One region of the Eubacterium sp. BL-380-WT-2B genome, then DNA from elsewhere that is predicted to be linked to it. Evidence: predicted binding sites of a transcription regulator. Region 1 holds the regulator's gene; the other holds the start of a gene.
What was found. The regulator NrdR, encoded in region 1, represses ribonucleotide reductase genes. The targets are predictions, from matches to a motif close to CACNANATNTNGTG.
Positions count from the first base shown of each region.

Region 2: the regulator NrdR is predicted to act here: its motif matches at 5,253-5,266, upstream of FYJ53_RS04025 (anaerobic ribonucleoside triphosphate reductase).

Region 1 is NZ_VUMP01000011.1:39,632-47,532, forward strand. It holds gene murG (undecaprenyldiphospho-muramoylpentapeptide beta-N-acetylglucosaminyltransferase) at 1-592, shown strand, start outside; gene FYJ53_RS19450 (cell division protein FtsQ/DivIB) at 645-1,421, shown strand; gene FYJ53_RS19455 (DUF881 domain-containing protein) at 1,454-2,152, shown strand; gene FYJ53_RS19460 (DUF881 domain-containing protein) at 2,162-2,890, shown strand; partial or broken gene FYJ53_RS21560 (small basic family protein) at 2,922-3,233, shown strand; gene ftsZ (cell division protein FtsZ) at 3,545-4,639, shown strand; gene nrdR (transcriptional regulator NrdR) at 4,649-5,104, shown strand; gene FYJ53_RS19480 (NUDIX hydrolase) at 5,121-5,648, shown strand; gene lysA (diaminopimelate decarboxylase) at 5,756-7,033, shown strand; gene FYJ53_RS19490 (site-2 protease family protein) at 7,036-7,671, shown strand; gene FYJ53_RS19495 (ScpA family protein) at 7,673-7,901, shown strand, end outside.
Region 2 is NZ_VUMP01000002.1:231,254-239,154, reverse strand. It holds gene FYJ53_RS04040 (ABC transporter substrate-binding protein) at 110-1,684, shown strand; gene larA (nickel-dependent lactate racemase) at 1,913-3,187, shown strand; gene FYJ53_RS04030 (fibronectin type III domain-containing protein) at 3,368-4,999, shown strand; gene FYJ53_RS04025 (anaerobic ribonucleoside triphosphate reductase) at 5,316-7,640, shown strand; gene nrdG (anaerobic ribonucleoside-triphosphate reductase activating protein) at 7,618-7,901, shown strand, end outside.

The DNA of each region.
Region 1 (7,901 bases):
CCGCAATGCCCTCAGAGATAAGCTTGGCCTGAAGGAGAACCAGCGTCTGGTCGTCATCATGGGCGGCAGCCAGGGGGCAGGGAGCATCAACAATGCGGCCGCTTCGTTTATCGCCCGGAATGCAGATAACCCGGAGATGGTTGTCTATCACCTGACCGGGAGAGGACAGTACGATAAAGTCCTAGAAAAATTAAAGGAAAATGGTGTAAAATTAGATGATTGCCGTAATATAAACGTATTAGCCTACAGCAATGATGTCCACACCCTTATCGGCGCAGGAGATTTAGTTGTCAGCCGTTCTGGGGCCATGTCGGTGGCTGAGATTGCCGCGGTGGGCATTCCATCCATTTTGGTGCCCTACCCAATGGCCGCCGGAAACCATCAGGAATTCAATGCCCGTGTTATTACCGATAACGGCGGCGGTATCCTGATCCATGACGCCGAGCTGACCCCGGACCTGCTGGCCGAAACCATTCCGGCCCTGCTCCGGGATGAAAAGGGGCTTGAGAAAATGCGGAGGGCCACAAAAGAACGGGCAATACTGGACGCAGGTGACCGGATTTGTGCAGAAGCTTTGAAGCTGATCAAATAAATTGAACAAAAACAAATAAAAAGGGTGACAAAAACCGGTAAATGGTGATAAAATGGATGAAAAGCTGCAAAGACGTAAAAAATTAAAAAAAAATAAAAGGAAAAGACTGCTAAAATATGTTACACTATTAGTGGTTGCTGTTTCTATTTTATTTGTCTTTATTTTTGTCATGGCAAGCGCCATTTCCGCCGGTGTGTTTAACATCAAGCATATTGAAGTAATTGGGAATGAAGTTGTCGATAGCGAAACAATTGTAGAAACTTCAGGAATCAATGAAGGTGAGAGCATTTTTTGGGTAGATTTAAATAAGGCTCATTATAATATTGAGGAACTCATAAATGTTGAAAAGCTGGAGATTACAAAAGTCATGCCGGACAAAATCGTGATCAGGGTAAAGGAAGCACCGGCAATCTGCGCGGTTAACTATGACGGCAAGATCAATTATATCAACCGTGAGGGGCTTCTGGTTGAGCGCAGCGAGTACCTGCGAAAAACGGATATCCCCATTGTTACGGGCTTCACGGATATTACCATTGATAAAATCGGGCATCCGGTCACCTTCAATCCGGACTGGAAGTTTGACACAGTCATGGAGATTCTGAAGACCTTTCAGAATGACGGAAACCTTGCGAAGATTTCGGAAGTGGGTATTACGGAAAATAATACTTATCGGATCATTACAAAAAATAATGTGGTTATGACCGTGTCGGATCTGGATAACTTTAAAGGCTCTTATGATTATATCAATACGGTTTTTGCCGAGAACAAGAGCAATCTGGACATCAATCTGACCACTGGCGGTAACAAACCGATTCTGAAACCAAGATAAACTGAGGTGAAGGCTTGAAGCGAAAAGGCAGTTTGGCGATTGCGCTAATATGTATTTTTGTGGGTGTTTTGATTATCCTTCAGATGAAAACAGTCGACCAGTTGGGCGGGACGGTTGATTCCGAGCGCGCCGGCGACCTGGCTGCTGAGGTAAAAGCCCTTGAAAACAAAAATGACGAGCTGAACAACCAGCTCGAGGATCTCGAAAAACAGCTGGCAAACTATGAATCGGATGCCGCTGGAACCGATGATGTCATAAAGAAAAAACAGAAGGAAATGGAAAAGGAACGCGTGCTTGCAGGTGTGACGGATGTGACGGGCTCAGGCCTGGTCATCACCATTGATACCGACAGCACAGATTACGACGCTTCCCTCTATTCCAAAAGCTCCGATCTGCTGCTCTCACTGGTAAACGAGCTGAACGCAGCAGGTGCCGAAGCCATTTCCATCAATGGCGAGCGTTTGATTAATACTTCGGAGATCCGCCAGGCGGGCTCCTATATTAATATTAACCGTAACAAATACGGTGCACCCTTTGAGGTGAAAGTCATTGGCAATCCTCAGGATCTGTCCGCTGCCATCAAAATGCGGGCTGGTGTTGTGGATGTCATGCAGTCCAATAAGCTGAAGGTTTCTATTTCACAGGAAGACAATGTTCTGGTAAAGGCCTACAGCGGTGTGATTGACTTTAAGTATGCCAAGCCGGCCTCAGGCAGTGGGGCCAGTGAATAGCGGTGGGCTATGAAGAATATAAGTGAAAAAGCCATGAACCGGATACTGGTTTTGGTCTTTCTGGTGGTTGGCATCGGAATGGCTCTGATCGTTAAGGAGATTGGCTCAAAAGACATTCCGGCCCAGCGTACCTTTGTCAACGCGAAAACCCTGTACAATCAGGAGCTTGAGGAGGATAACCTCAAGGTCAAAAATGAGGAGCTTGGCAAAAAAATAGCAGCTGAGCAAAAAAGACTCGACACCTACGAGGAGGCCCGGAGGGCCATCGAGGATGAAGGGTCAGTGGTCGATACTGTCGGCCAATATCTGGATGCAGAGCTCGAAAACTATAAAATGGCAGACGGTTCTGTGCCGATCCAGGGACCTGGCATTGTCATCACGCTGGAAGACAGCGACAAAGCCATCGAACCTGGAGAAAATCCCAATAAATACCTGGTGCATAACTCAGATGTACTGGCAGTCATCAACGAACTGAAGGCAGCCGGCGCAGAGGGAATCCAGCTCAATAAAATGCGCGTGACAAGCAGCAGCAACATCGACTGCGGCGGCGCGGTCATAAATGTGGATGATGAGATTTCCTCACCTCCATTTGTGATTGAAGCCATTGGAGACCCTGAATCCATGTATATTTACTTAAATTCTGATGAAAGTGTTATTCAACTGTTGAAATATTGGGAAATAAAGGTTAATATAGAAAAGTCAGAATATTTACTACTCAACAAAAGTAATAAACTGTAATTTGATTTTTTGCAGAGAAACGGGGACAACGATGCTATATCCATTAATAGGGCTGCTTGCAGGGCTTTTAATCGGTGTTGTTTTGCCTTTTGAAATACCGCTGGCATATTCATCCTATCTCTCAATCGCGATACTCGCTTCGCTGAATTCAGTATTTGGCGGCATTCAGGCAGACCTGGAAGGAAAATTTGACCAGAAACTGTTTATCACCGGTTTTTTTGGCAACACCATTTTAGCGGCGCTGCTGACCTATATCGGTGACAGGGTAGGAATTCCAATTTATTACGCAGCAATCTTTTATTTTGGAACCAGCCTGTTTTCAAATTTTGCGAAGATCCGGCGTTATTATTTCCGGTCTGGCAGCAAAGAATCAGATCCTAAAGCGATTTCAAAGGAGCAGAAGCATGGTCATTCAACCGGCCATAAGGCTGAGCCTATAGAAATAATACATTCCACGACCGATGATTTGGACGAGACAGAGGACTATGAGGAAGAAGACTACGATGCCGTCGAGCTTGACGAGAACGGCTACCGCGGAGACGCTTCCGACGAGGATGAAGTCTTTGAAGATGATGAAGAACTGGATGAAGAACAAAAAAATGATGATAAAAAACAAACTAAGAGTTTCTTACGTGAAATAGAGGAGGAAGAAAAGTGATTGAATTAGATGGCTACAATGATAATTTTGCGAGAATTCGTGTAATTGGTGTTGGCGGCGGCGGGAACAATGCCGTTAACCGCATGATCGAATCCGGTCTGAAGGGTGTTGACTTCATATCCATCAATACTGATAATCAGGCATTAGCCCTGACCCTGGCTGAAAAACGCCTTCAGATTGGTGAAAAGACCACCGGCGGTCTTGGTGCAGGCGGTAACCCGGAAATGGGTCAGAAGTCTGCGGAAGAAAGCCGTGATGCCATTGCAGATTTAATTCAGGAAACAGATCTGTTATTTATCACTGCTGGTATGGGCGGCGGAACCGGTTCCGGTGCTGCGCCGATCATTGCAAAAATTGCCCGTGAAATGGGAATCCTGACCATTGGTGTTGTCACCAAGCCGTTCTCTTTTGAAGGCCGGGTCCGTATGCGCAACGCTCAGATTGCCAGTGATTTCCTTCAGGACAATGTCGATGCGCTGGTGACCATTCCAAATGACCGCCTGTTAAGAATGGCGGATAAGACCACTTCTTTAAGAGACGCTTTCAAACTGGCAGATGATGTCTTATTACAGGGTGTTAAGAGTATTTCTGACCTGATCTCTATGCCGGGTCTCGTAAGCCTTGACTTTGCTGATGTTAAGACCATCATGAAGGATGCTGGTCTGGCGCACATGGGCGTTGGCCGTGCCTCCGGTGAAAACCGTGCCGAAGAAGCAGCAAAAGAAGCAATCTTAAGTCCGCTTCTGGAAACCGAAATCGACGGTGCTACCGGCGTGCTCTTAAATATTACTGCAGGCGAAGACCTGTCACTCTTTGAAGTGGACAGAGCCGCTACCATTGCGAGAGAAGCTTCTGACGAAGACGCCAACGTTATCTTTGGTGCGACCATTGATGAAAGCTTTGGCGACGAAATCCAGATTACGGTTATCGCCACTGGTTTTTTACCGGCAGAAGAAGTGGAAGCTAAAAAAGCTGCTATTCTGAACAGCGCAAATGCTGCTGCTGCAAATACAACTGCTAAGCCTGAAACCAAAACAACCAGCGGTGCTGGCGAATTTGCGATTCCTGGATTTTTAAGCAACGAAGACTAAGGTGTCTGAATGAAGTGTCCCTTTTGTGATTATGACGAAAGCAAAGTAGTTGATTCACGACCTGTTGAAGAAGGCACTATGATTCGTAGAAGAAGGGAATGCATCCGATGCGCCAAAAGGTTTACAACCTATGAGCGGATTGAAAACATTCCCTTGATCGTTGTTAAAAAGGGCGGCCAGCGTGTCCCCTTTGATAAAAATAAAATTTTGAACGGGATGATCAAAGCCTGTGAAAAACGTCCGGTCCCCATCGACAACATCCAGCGTGTTGTTGACTTGATGGAGAAGGAGCTTTATCAGGTTGAAGATAAAGAGGTGGAATCATCCTATATTGGAGAGCGCGTTATGGATGCGCTTAAGGATATCGATCAGGTGGCCTACGTTCGTTTTGCATCAGTTTATCGTGAGTTTAAGGATGTCGAGTCCTTTATGGATGAACTGAACCGCCTAATGTCTGAACGCTGAAGGCGTGGAGTAGTGAATGAAATTTTTTGAAAAAACCATTGCGTCCAAAGAGATTTATAATGGACGTATCTTAAATTTAAAGGTCGACGAAGTCGAGCTTCCGGATGGAGGGACCTCTTTCCGGGAACTGGTAGACCACAAACAGGGTGTCGGTATTCTGCCTGTCAGAGGCAACCGGATTATTTTTGTGCGCCAGTTTAGAAAGGCCATCGAAAAAGTGATCCTGGAGATACCGGCAGGTCTGGTTGAAGTGGGTGAAGATCCAAAAGAGGCAGCAGTGCGGGAGCTGCAGGAGGAAATTGGCCTGAAGCCCCTGGATTTGCACTTTTTAGGAGAAATGTGGCCCTCGCCGGGATTTACCAATGAAGTGACCACTTTATTTATGGCGTCTCAATTTGTTATTGAGCCGAGAAAACAGGATGATGATGAATTCATCGAAATTGTCGAAATGCCTATACGGACAGTCCGGGCGCTTTACCTTAAGGGGAAGTTTTCAGACGCAAAGACTGCCTGTGTTTTAGGTCGCTTTTTTTCTCTTATGTAAATAAAATCATCGAGGTGGTCTTTTATCATCTGTGTCGCACACAGGATAACAGATCACTTTTCTTATTATTTGTAACAAATAAATTAAAGCTTTTAAGGAGAAACTGAATGACAGAAAATTTTGTATTTTCCGGTCATGACACAGTAGCGTTAGCGCAGAAATACGGCACGCCGCTTTATGTTATGAGCGAAGATATTTTAAGAGCCAACATCAACCGTATTAAGGACGCCTTTGAATCAGCAGGCGCGGTCTATGATGTGAACTATGCCGGCAAAACCTTTTTAAATATGGGAATGTGCCGGATTATTGAAAGTGAGGGCATCTCTCTGGATGTGGCCTCAGGCGGAGAACTCTATACGGCTGTGAAAAGTGGTTTTAATCCTGCCCGTATCTGCTTTCATGGGAGCAATAAAAACCAGGCCGAGCTGGAAATGGCGCTTGGCTACAAGGTAGGCCGTATCGTCATCGACAGTGAATGGGAGCTGGAGCGGCTGCAGCTTTTGACTGAGGAGCTTGAGCAGCCTGTCAAGGTGCTGTTTCGGGTGTCTCCCGGAATCGAAGCCCATACCCATGAGCTCATACAGACTGGGAAGCTTGACTCCAAATTTGGCCTGCCATTGAGCCAGGCCCGTGAGATTATCGGCCGCACAAAAGAAATGAACTATGTGGAGACTGTCGGCATTCACTGCCACATCGGCTCTCAGATTGCAGATGAAAAGCCTTTCTTACTGGCTTCGGAAGTCATGCTCGATCTTTATAAGGCATTGCTCTCCGATGGCCTTAATCTGACTGAGATTAATCTGGGCGGCGGCTTTGGTATTCCTTACTTGAAGGAAGATCCCAGTTTTGATGTTACCAGTTATATTCCTAAAATGGTCGACCATATGCGTGAGATGGCTGAGCAGAGAGAGGTTCCGATGCCTAAAATCGTGGTAGAGCCTGGCCGTTCAGTGGCTGCTCCGGCGGGCATTACCTTATATACAGTGGGGACCGTCAAAGAAATCCCGGGACTCAAAAAGTACGTGAGTGTTGACGGGGGTATGGCAGATAATCCTCGCCCGGCGCTTTACGGTGCGGACTATGATGCTGTGATCTGTAATAAGCCACAGGATGAAGCATTGATGGAAGAGGTAACAGTCAGCGGTAAAGCGTGTGAGACAGATACTTTAATTAAATCCATTAAGCTGCCGTCTCCCCAGCCAGGCGATACGCTGGCAGTGCTTCATACAGGCGCCTATAATTATTCGATGGCCAGCAACTATAATCGTTTTAGAAGGCCGGCTGTTATCCTTTTGAAGGGCGATCAGTCAGCAGTCCTGGTTGAACGTGAAAGCTTTGAGGATCTGGTCAAAAATGACAGGATTCCCTCCTGGCTAGAGGACTGATTATGTTTAGTGCGAGCTATTTTATCAACCTGCTGCTGAGCCTGCCCGGCATCTTAGTCGCCATTTCTTTTCACGAAATGGCTCACGGCTATGCGGCGGACGCCATGGGCGATCCAACCCCGAAGCTGGCGGGACGCCTGACTGTTAATCCCCTTAAGCACATTGACCCCATCGGTTTTATCAGTATGCTGCTTTTTCGTTTTGGCTGGGCAAAGCCTGTGCCGGTTAATCCGAATAATTTTAAAAACCATCGGAAGGGAATCATTGTTGTCAGTCTGGCGGGCTGCTTCACAAACCTTTTGTTAGGGTTTATTTCGCTCATTGCGATCTACGCGGTTTCGCCTTTTGCCAACGTGTATCTGCTGCAGATTCTGCAGTATCTGTACCTGTATAACCTGATGTTTGCAGTCTTTAACCTCATTCCCATTCCACCCCTCGACGGGTCGCAGATTCTGGCTGAGTTTTTGCCTTATAACGCAAAACAGAAGTTCTACCAGTTTTCACGTTATGGGATGATCATTCTGCTGCTGCTGGTTGTATTTAATGTGTTTGGTCTGATTATTACACCCATCATCAACGGGATCGATGGGTTATTCAGAATGATATTAAACCCACTTTTTTTAATGCTTTGGTCATAAAATGAATAGTTATGAAGTCAGTTTAGAGAAATTTGAAGGTCCTCTGGACCTTCTCATTCATTTAATTCAAAAAAACAAAATTGATATTTACGATATTCCCATCGCAGAAATCACAAACCAGTATCTGGCCCATATTGAGAAATGGCGTGAACTGGATATGGAGGTTGCCAGCGAGTTTGTGGTTATGGCTTCCAAGCTTTTGGAGATTAAATCCAGAATGCTTCTGCCAA
Region 2 (7,901 bases), on a different contig from region 1:
TCTCGACAAATAGCAGTTTTTATGGTAAAATCGTTATCATACAGGGTGTGAATTGAGCATTTTCACCTTCCTGTAAACAGTTTTCAATATTTTATAGAGGAGAGAGAATATGAAAAGTATGAAAAAACTGACTGCTTTACTGTTGGTTTTAGCGCTTGTCTTAACCGTAGCGGGGTGCGGCGACAAAGGCGCTTCAAGCAGCAGTAGCGGCAATACCCTGCGAGTTGTCATGCAGGACCCCAATGTTCCCATCGACACCAACATGGGTACTCAGGCATACCTGATTATGGTATCAGACCAGGCCTGTGAAACACTTATCGGTCTGAACAATGATACCACCCTGGACCCACAGTTGCTTAAGCAGATGCCAACCGTTTCAGAAGATGGACTGACTTACAGCTTTGAGCTTAAAGATGGTGTTAAATTCCATAACGGCGAAACCCTGAAGTCTTCTGATGTTAAGTATTCCTATGAACGCTTAATCACAAAAGGTCTCATGGGCTCACTGTTTGACCAGGTCGTTGGCTTTAAAGCCCTTGAAGACGGCGCAGCCAATTCACTTGAAGGCTTTAAAATCAAAGATGACACACACTTCGATATCGTTCTTCAGCAGCCCTACGCACCTTTTGAAGCAGCTTTATCTGCTCCATATGCTGTAATCTTCCCGGAAAAAGCCTGTGAAGAAGCCGGTGGAGACTGGGGACGTACTGTTCTGTATGGAACCGGCCCATTTAAAATGACCTCCTACACAGCAGGCCAGGGCATCGAAATGGCACGTTTTGACGATTACCATGGCGATAAAACCAAGCTTGATGGCATCAGCTTTAAGTTCGTAAATGACCTGAACACTCAGGTTATGGAATTCCAGAAAGGCAACTGCGATTTCGTCATGCTGGATACCGGACAATACGAAACTGTGACAAACAATGACGCTGTCAAAGACAAAATGCACAGCTTTAATCCAATCGGCCTTGTCTACTTAAGCCCGAACAACGAAATCTATACCGATCCCAAGGTTAAGGAAGCCCTGTCCTACGCCGTAGACCGCAAAGCCCTGTGCGACGAACTGTTATCCGGCGCCGCCACACCAGCCAAGAGCTTTATTCCCAAGGGACTGCTCGGATACAACGATTCCCTTCCTGAATATGAATACAATCCGGAAAAAGCAAAACAATTACTGGCAGAAGCCGGCTATCCGGATGGCATTACCATTCCTGTCGTCGGATCAACCAATTATCAAACACTGATCAAGGTGGCCACCGCGATTCAGGATCAGGCCAAAAAAGCCGGTATCAACATTGAACTTTCTCAGGTTGACCACGCAGGCTACAACGACATGAACAAGAGCGGTTCCGTTAATCTGTCCGTCAGCAACTGGTATACCGATTACGTTGACCCAGACGGTATGATTTATCAGCGTATGTCTGCCACAACTACCCAGCAGGTATCCAACAAATACAACAATCCAGAATTCAACGACCTCATCAACCGGGCACGTCAGACAAAAGACGAAAGCAAACGCCAGGAATTATATGAAAAGGCCGATGAAATCCTGACACACAAAGATTATGGTGCGATTCCGCTGTATAATGACACCATGTTCTACCTGTTAGGCGATAATGTTAAAAACTTCGAAGTTACCAGCATCTACCGTTACCATTTCTATGATGCTGAACTTCAATAATAATGCTCAGAAAGCTCCGCGGCCGCGGAGCTTTTTTATTCTGGAATATTCTGTTTTTGCATTCCAAGCGACCAATTTCTAAAATTATTTTTGAAAACGGTTTTTTTATCCTTGACTTTCTCCAAAAAGCGTACTACAATAAGAACATAACTGGTAAGACCACTTACCAATATTTTTGACCGAATTTATACTCGCATCGTGCTAAATCATTTAAATTGGAGGATCATTATGATTTCAAGAATTCCCTACGGTAACACAGAACTGACCCTGGAGCTTCCTGATGAACAGGTCGCCGGCGTCTTAAATTCCAATATCGGTAATCTGCAGAGCGACCAGACCGAGGATGATATCGTCAAGTCTGCGATGGCAAAACACTTAGGCAGCACTTCCCTAAAAGATCTGGCAAAAGATAAAAAAACAGCAGTCATCATTATCAGCGACCATACGCGCCCGGTGCCAAGCAAGCACATTATTCCATTTATGCTTGAGGAAATGCGCGCGGGAAACCCGGATATCGATATCACACTGCTTGTCGCCACAGGCTTTCACCGCGGTACCACAAAAGAAGAGCTGGTATCAAAGCTGGGGCAGAAAATTGTCGATGAAGAAAAAATCGCTGTACACGATTCTTCCAATGCCGACGAAAATGTTAAAATCGGGGTACTTCCCTCTGGCGCCGATTTGATCATCAACCGCCTTGCGGCCGAGGCCGACCTTCTTGTCTCTGAGGGGTTTATTGAGCCACATTTTTTCGCCGGCTTTTCAGGCGGCCGAAAAAGTGTGCTGCCAGGTGTCTCTGACCGCGTGACCGTCTTAGGCAATCACTGCAGCAAATTCATTGCAAGCCCTTACGCGCGCACCGGTATTTTAGAAAACAACCCTATCCATACCGATATGAAATCTGCCGCTGAACAGGCTGGTCTCCAGTACATTGTCAATGTGATTATCGATGAGGATAAACGTGTTGTCATGGCCTTTGCGGGCGATCCTTTCATCGCGCATGAGGCCGGATGCGAATTTTTAAAGCAATACTGCCGTGTTAAGGCCGTACCGGCCGACATCGTCATCACAGGCAACGGCGGGGCGCCTCTCGATCAGAACATGTATCAGTGCGTTAAAAGCATGACTGCTGCCGAAGCATCCGCCGGAGACGATGGTGTTATTATTCTCTGCGCCGAATGTCTGGATGGTACCGGCGGAGATGGCTTTTACCACGCCATGCGGGACTGCGAATCCGCCAGAGCACTTTTTGAAAACATTATGACGATTCCACAGAACCAGACAAGGCCTGACCAGTGGGAATATCAGATTCTCGCACGCATTCTCTCAAAACACACGGTTTTATATGTTACACGGCCGGAAATGAAAGATATTGTAACTGAAATGAAAATGACCTATGCGCCAGATCTTGACACAGCCGTCAAAATGGCCAGAGAAATCAAAGGTGAAAACGCCAGCTTTACAGTTATTCCAAACGGAATTGCCGTTATCGTCGAGCAATAAAGTTCATTATCTACTCCTCTAAATAAATATATGAAAAGGGCATCCGAAAGGATGCTTTTTTCATGTATTTCACAATAAACAAGGTGCTTTTCATTGATAAACTGTTCACTCCCGGGCAATTTTGTGGTATAATAGGTGCGATTGGCAATTTGACAATATTCGAATGCTCAAGGAGGGCTTATGAAGACCCAGAGAACCTTATTAATGATATTATTGTGTCTCTTCCTTACCGTTATGCCGGTATGTGCCCAGACACCCGAAAATACGGCCGACAGTGCCGAAACCTTAACTTCCGCAGTCAGTGCACTTAACGAAACCGGAGGAACTATCCGCATTACAAAAGATATTATTTTAGGAACAGACAGCAGTATTGGTGGCTTTGAACCCGACAGCAACATTACCTTGGATCTTGGAGGAAATACCCTGTACATCCAAAACAGCTGGTCCCTTAAAAACATAACCATTACCGGTCAGAGGACTTTGATCATGCTGGAGAACAATGCAGACCTTCATCTCGATCACACCACCCTGGCAGCTACCGCTGAAAACAGCACAGCCATTAAAATTACAGGAGACAGCCGCCTGTCAGCTGAGGCTTCAAAAATTGAGGCAATCGGGACCAACACCTTTGGTATCATCGCTGTCAGCACCGCTGACTTGTCCTTTAACTCTACCCTTGTCAGTACCATTGGCAGCAGCAGCACCTCTATTCAGACAAAAGGCATTGTTGATGCCTATTTCAGTGAAATTACTGCTGAAGGAACTGGAGCCACGGCTATTAAAGCAGGCGAAGTGCTTCTAAATACAAGCGCTGTTTCTCCGGAGGCCTCAAACGCTGTTATTGCAGATACCACCGCGGCCCCCACGAACACAGGCTACCACTACACAGAATTGAACACTCTGGGCGGTCTGCCTGATAGTATGATGTTTGAAATTACCGACAAGAAGACAGGCGATATCCGCTACACCCCGTCAATGCCTGTCTGTTGGGATACTGACACAGCAGACATTACAAAGGCCGGAATTTATCCGCTGGACTACGAGCTCTGTCCTGATACATTTACTCCTGCCGGCGCTGCCTCTTTACTAAAAAATCAAACGCAGCAGCTTGTCGTCATTGATCCTAAAAAGCCTTTTATTTATTACGATGCACCTGTGACTGAAAACACTGGCAGCTACAGTTTGCTTCTCCGATTCCACCAGCCAATCCAAAGCTTTGGCACTCCAACACTTTGGGTGGAAAAGGACGACAGCAGTACATGGCAGACCTGGCCGTCTGAAAAAATCACCCCGGCCGCCTCAAACCAATATAGTCTGACCGGTCTGGAGGCCGGCCACAGCTATGTTTTCCAGCTTGAAGCCAAAAACGGCAGTATTAACGGCGATTCCAATGCTATCCGCATTACACTTGATCAGGACGGAAACCCTACTGTTACTCAGAGTGATATGGACCACGGTAGCAGTGAAATAAAATCAGTGCCGACGACAGCCCCCAAAGCCTATGTTGAAACAGAATCCGTTGCTCCTTCTGTTTCAAACCCCAGTAAAAATGTTAGAACGGGTAGCAGAGAAAGCCTTAAATCCGAATCGACCCTTTATCTCCAGGAAATGGGTAATGCCTTAAAAACCGTATCCAACTACCTGAATGGTACTACCCCCGTCTCCGATAATGTGAACACTGGAATTAACGGTGCCCTAAAGAATAATATAAAAGGCGGATTACCTGCGGTGGCAGCACTCAGTCTGACATTCCTCTGTGCAGTTACCATGCTGCTTGTACGGAAAGAAACAACGGACGTAAAAGATGAGTAAAAGCAAGTACATCAAATCCATATATTGTATGCTATACTTATTAAAATTATTTTTATCTAAATGTAGCGGTATACGTTGAAATAGCGTATACCGTTTTTTCATATGCGCAGCCGTTTTTAACTGTAAAAATTTGCCCTCTTTCGAGCTTATTTATTAAAAATTTTTGTGCACATTTTTTATCCACAGGCCTCAGCCCTCTCATTCTCTCATTTTAATCATTTTCACAAAATATTGTCCACAAATTGACAGCCAGCACAATATATAGTATGATTCTCGATATAAACAACAATAACTAAGCATCCGGAGGAATGATGTAATGATCGACAATATTATAAAACGAAACGGGACTGTAGCGCCTTTTGATACCCGTAAAATCAGCAGCGCCATCTACAAAGCAAATATCTCTGTGAACGGCGAGTCTATGACAGAAAAGCACATTGAGTTTCTGACGAATGTGGTTACCTCAGCGGCAGAGCCTTTGGTCTGCCCGACAGTAGAGCAGATACAGGATATTGTGGAGGAAACACTGATCAAAGCTGATTACGCAAAAACGGCCAAGGCCTATATCCTGTACCGCGCCGAGCACGCCAAAACACGTCAGGCCGAAAGCGATTTGATGGAAATATATAAAGATCTCACCTTCCGCTACGCTGAGGACGCAGATCTTAAACGTGAAAACGCTAATATCGACTCCGATACAGCCATGGGAACTATGCTGAAATACGGTTCTGAAGGGTCAAAATATTTCATTGATAATTACATCCTTCCGCGCGAAATTGCTGATGCGCATATCTCCGGTGATATACATATTCATGATAAAGATTTTTATATGCTGACTGAAACCTGCTGCCAGATTGATTTACTCAAGCTTTTTAAAGGTGGCTTCTCAACAGGGCACGGCTATCTACGCGAGCCTAATGACATCCGCAGCTACTCTGCCCTTGCCTGTATCGCCATTCAGGCAAATCAAAATGAAATGCACGGAGGCCAGAGTATTCCAAACTTTGACTACGCCATGGCGCCCGGCATTGTCAAAACCTTCAGCAAGCTGTACCGCAAAGCGCTGATCAACGATCTCAGTGTCTGTTCCGGCCAGGACCGTGAAACAGTCACAGAGATGGTTGCCTTCGCCTGCGAAAAAATTGAGGCTCCGATCACCTTGGATACGCTGGAAGCTTTTGGCCGGGAGCTTTCCATATTTTTTAATGGGTCTTCTTTTGATGCCCAGATGATTAATAAAACGCATGATCATGCCTGCAAGACCGCTCTGCGTGAATCAGAGGAAGCCACCTATCAGGCGATGGAGGCCTTCATCCACAACCTGAATACCATGAACTCACGGGCCGGCGCACAGGTTCCCTTTTCCTCCGTAAACTATGGCACGGATACCTCATCCGAAGGACGTATGGTCGTCAAAAATCTGCTGAAAGCCACAGCAGCCGGACTTGGTAACGGTGAGACCCCCATTTTTCCGGTTCAGATTTTCAAGGTAAAGGAAGGCATTAACTATAACGAAACCGACCCTAACTACGATCTTTTTAAGCTGGCCATCAAGACGTCTTCTATGCGCCTTTTCCCGAACTTCAGCTTTCTGGATGCCCCCTTTAATTTACAATATTATGAAGAGGGTGATTATAATACTGAGGTAGCCTACATGGGATGCCGAACCCGGGTTATGGGAAACCATTATGACCCTCAGAATGAAACGACCTGCGGTCGCGGCAATTTAAGTTTTACTTCCATCAATCTACCAAGGATTGCCCTTGAATCCAACGGAAGCCTTGACACCTTTTATAGGCTTCTGGACGAACGTGTTTCTCTGGTTGTGAAACAGCTGCTTCACCGCTTTAAAATCCAAGCCGCCAAAAGAGGCAGAAATTATCCTTTCCTGATGGGACAGGGTGTCTGGATCGATTCGGAAAGCCTTGGCCGGGACGACCGTGTTGAGGACGTTTTAAAGCACGGAACCCTGAGCGTCGGCTTTATCGGACTTGCTGAAACGCTCAAGGCGCTTACCGGCAGGCATCATGGTGAAAGTACAGAAAGCCAGGCTCTGGGGCTTCAGATCATCTCGCATCTGAGGTGCCTGATGGACGCTGAATCTGAAAGAACTGGTTTGAACTTCACCCTGCTCGCTACCCCGGCAGAAGGGCTCAGCGGACGCTTTGTCGCCATAGACCGTGAAAAGTTCGGGACTGTTCCCGGCATTACAGACCGTGAATTTTACACAAATTCTTTCCATGTTCCGGTCTACTATCCCATACAGGCCTATAAAAAAATTCAGTTGGAGGCGCCATACCACGAATACACCAACGCAGGGCACATCAGCTACGTCGAGCTGGATGGGAATGCCAGCGCCAACCTCGCGGCTTTTGAAAAAATTGTCCGCTGCATGAAAGAAGCCGGCATTGGATATGGTTCCATCAACCATCCAGTTGACCGAGATCCCGTCTGCGGCTACAATGGTATAATCGGCGAAGAATGTCCAAACTGTCACAGACACGAGGGCGATGGAAACCCTGATTTTGAGCGCATCCGCCGAATCACGGGCTATCTGGTGGGCACCATTGACCGCTGGAATAACGCAAAGCGCGCAGAGGAGAAAGCGAGGGTAAAGCATGGCGTTTCTGCTAATCAATAACTGTATCGAAGAATCCATTGTTGACGGACCTGGGCTCCGCTTTGTCATTTTTACACAGGGCTGCCCCCACCATTGTCCTGGATGCCACAACCCTCAGACACACCAGATAACTGGAGGAACTTTTGTGGAGACAGAAATACTTCTCGCCAGAATAGTGGAAAACCCTCTACTTCAGGGTGTTACATTCAGCGGCGGCGAGCCCTTTCTGCAATCCGCAGCCCTGGCCGACTTAGCCCAGAAGCTTCATGTAAACAGTCTGGA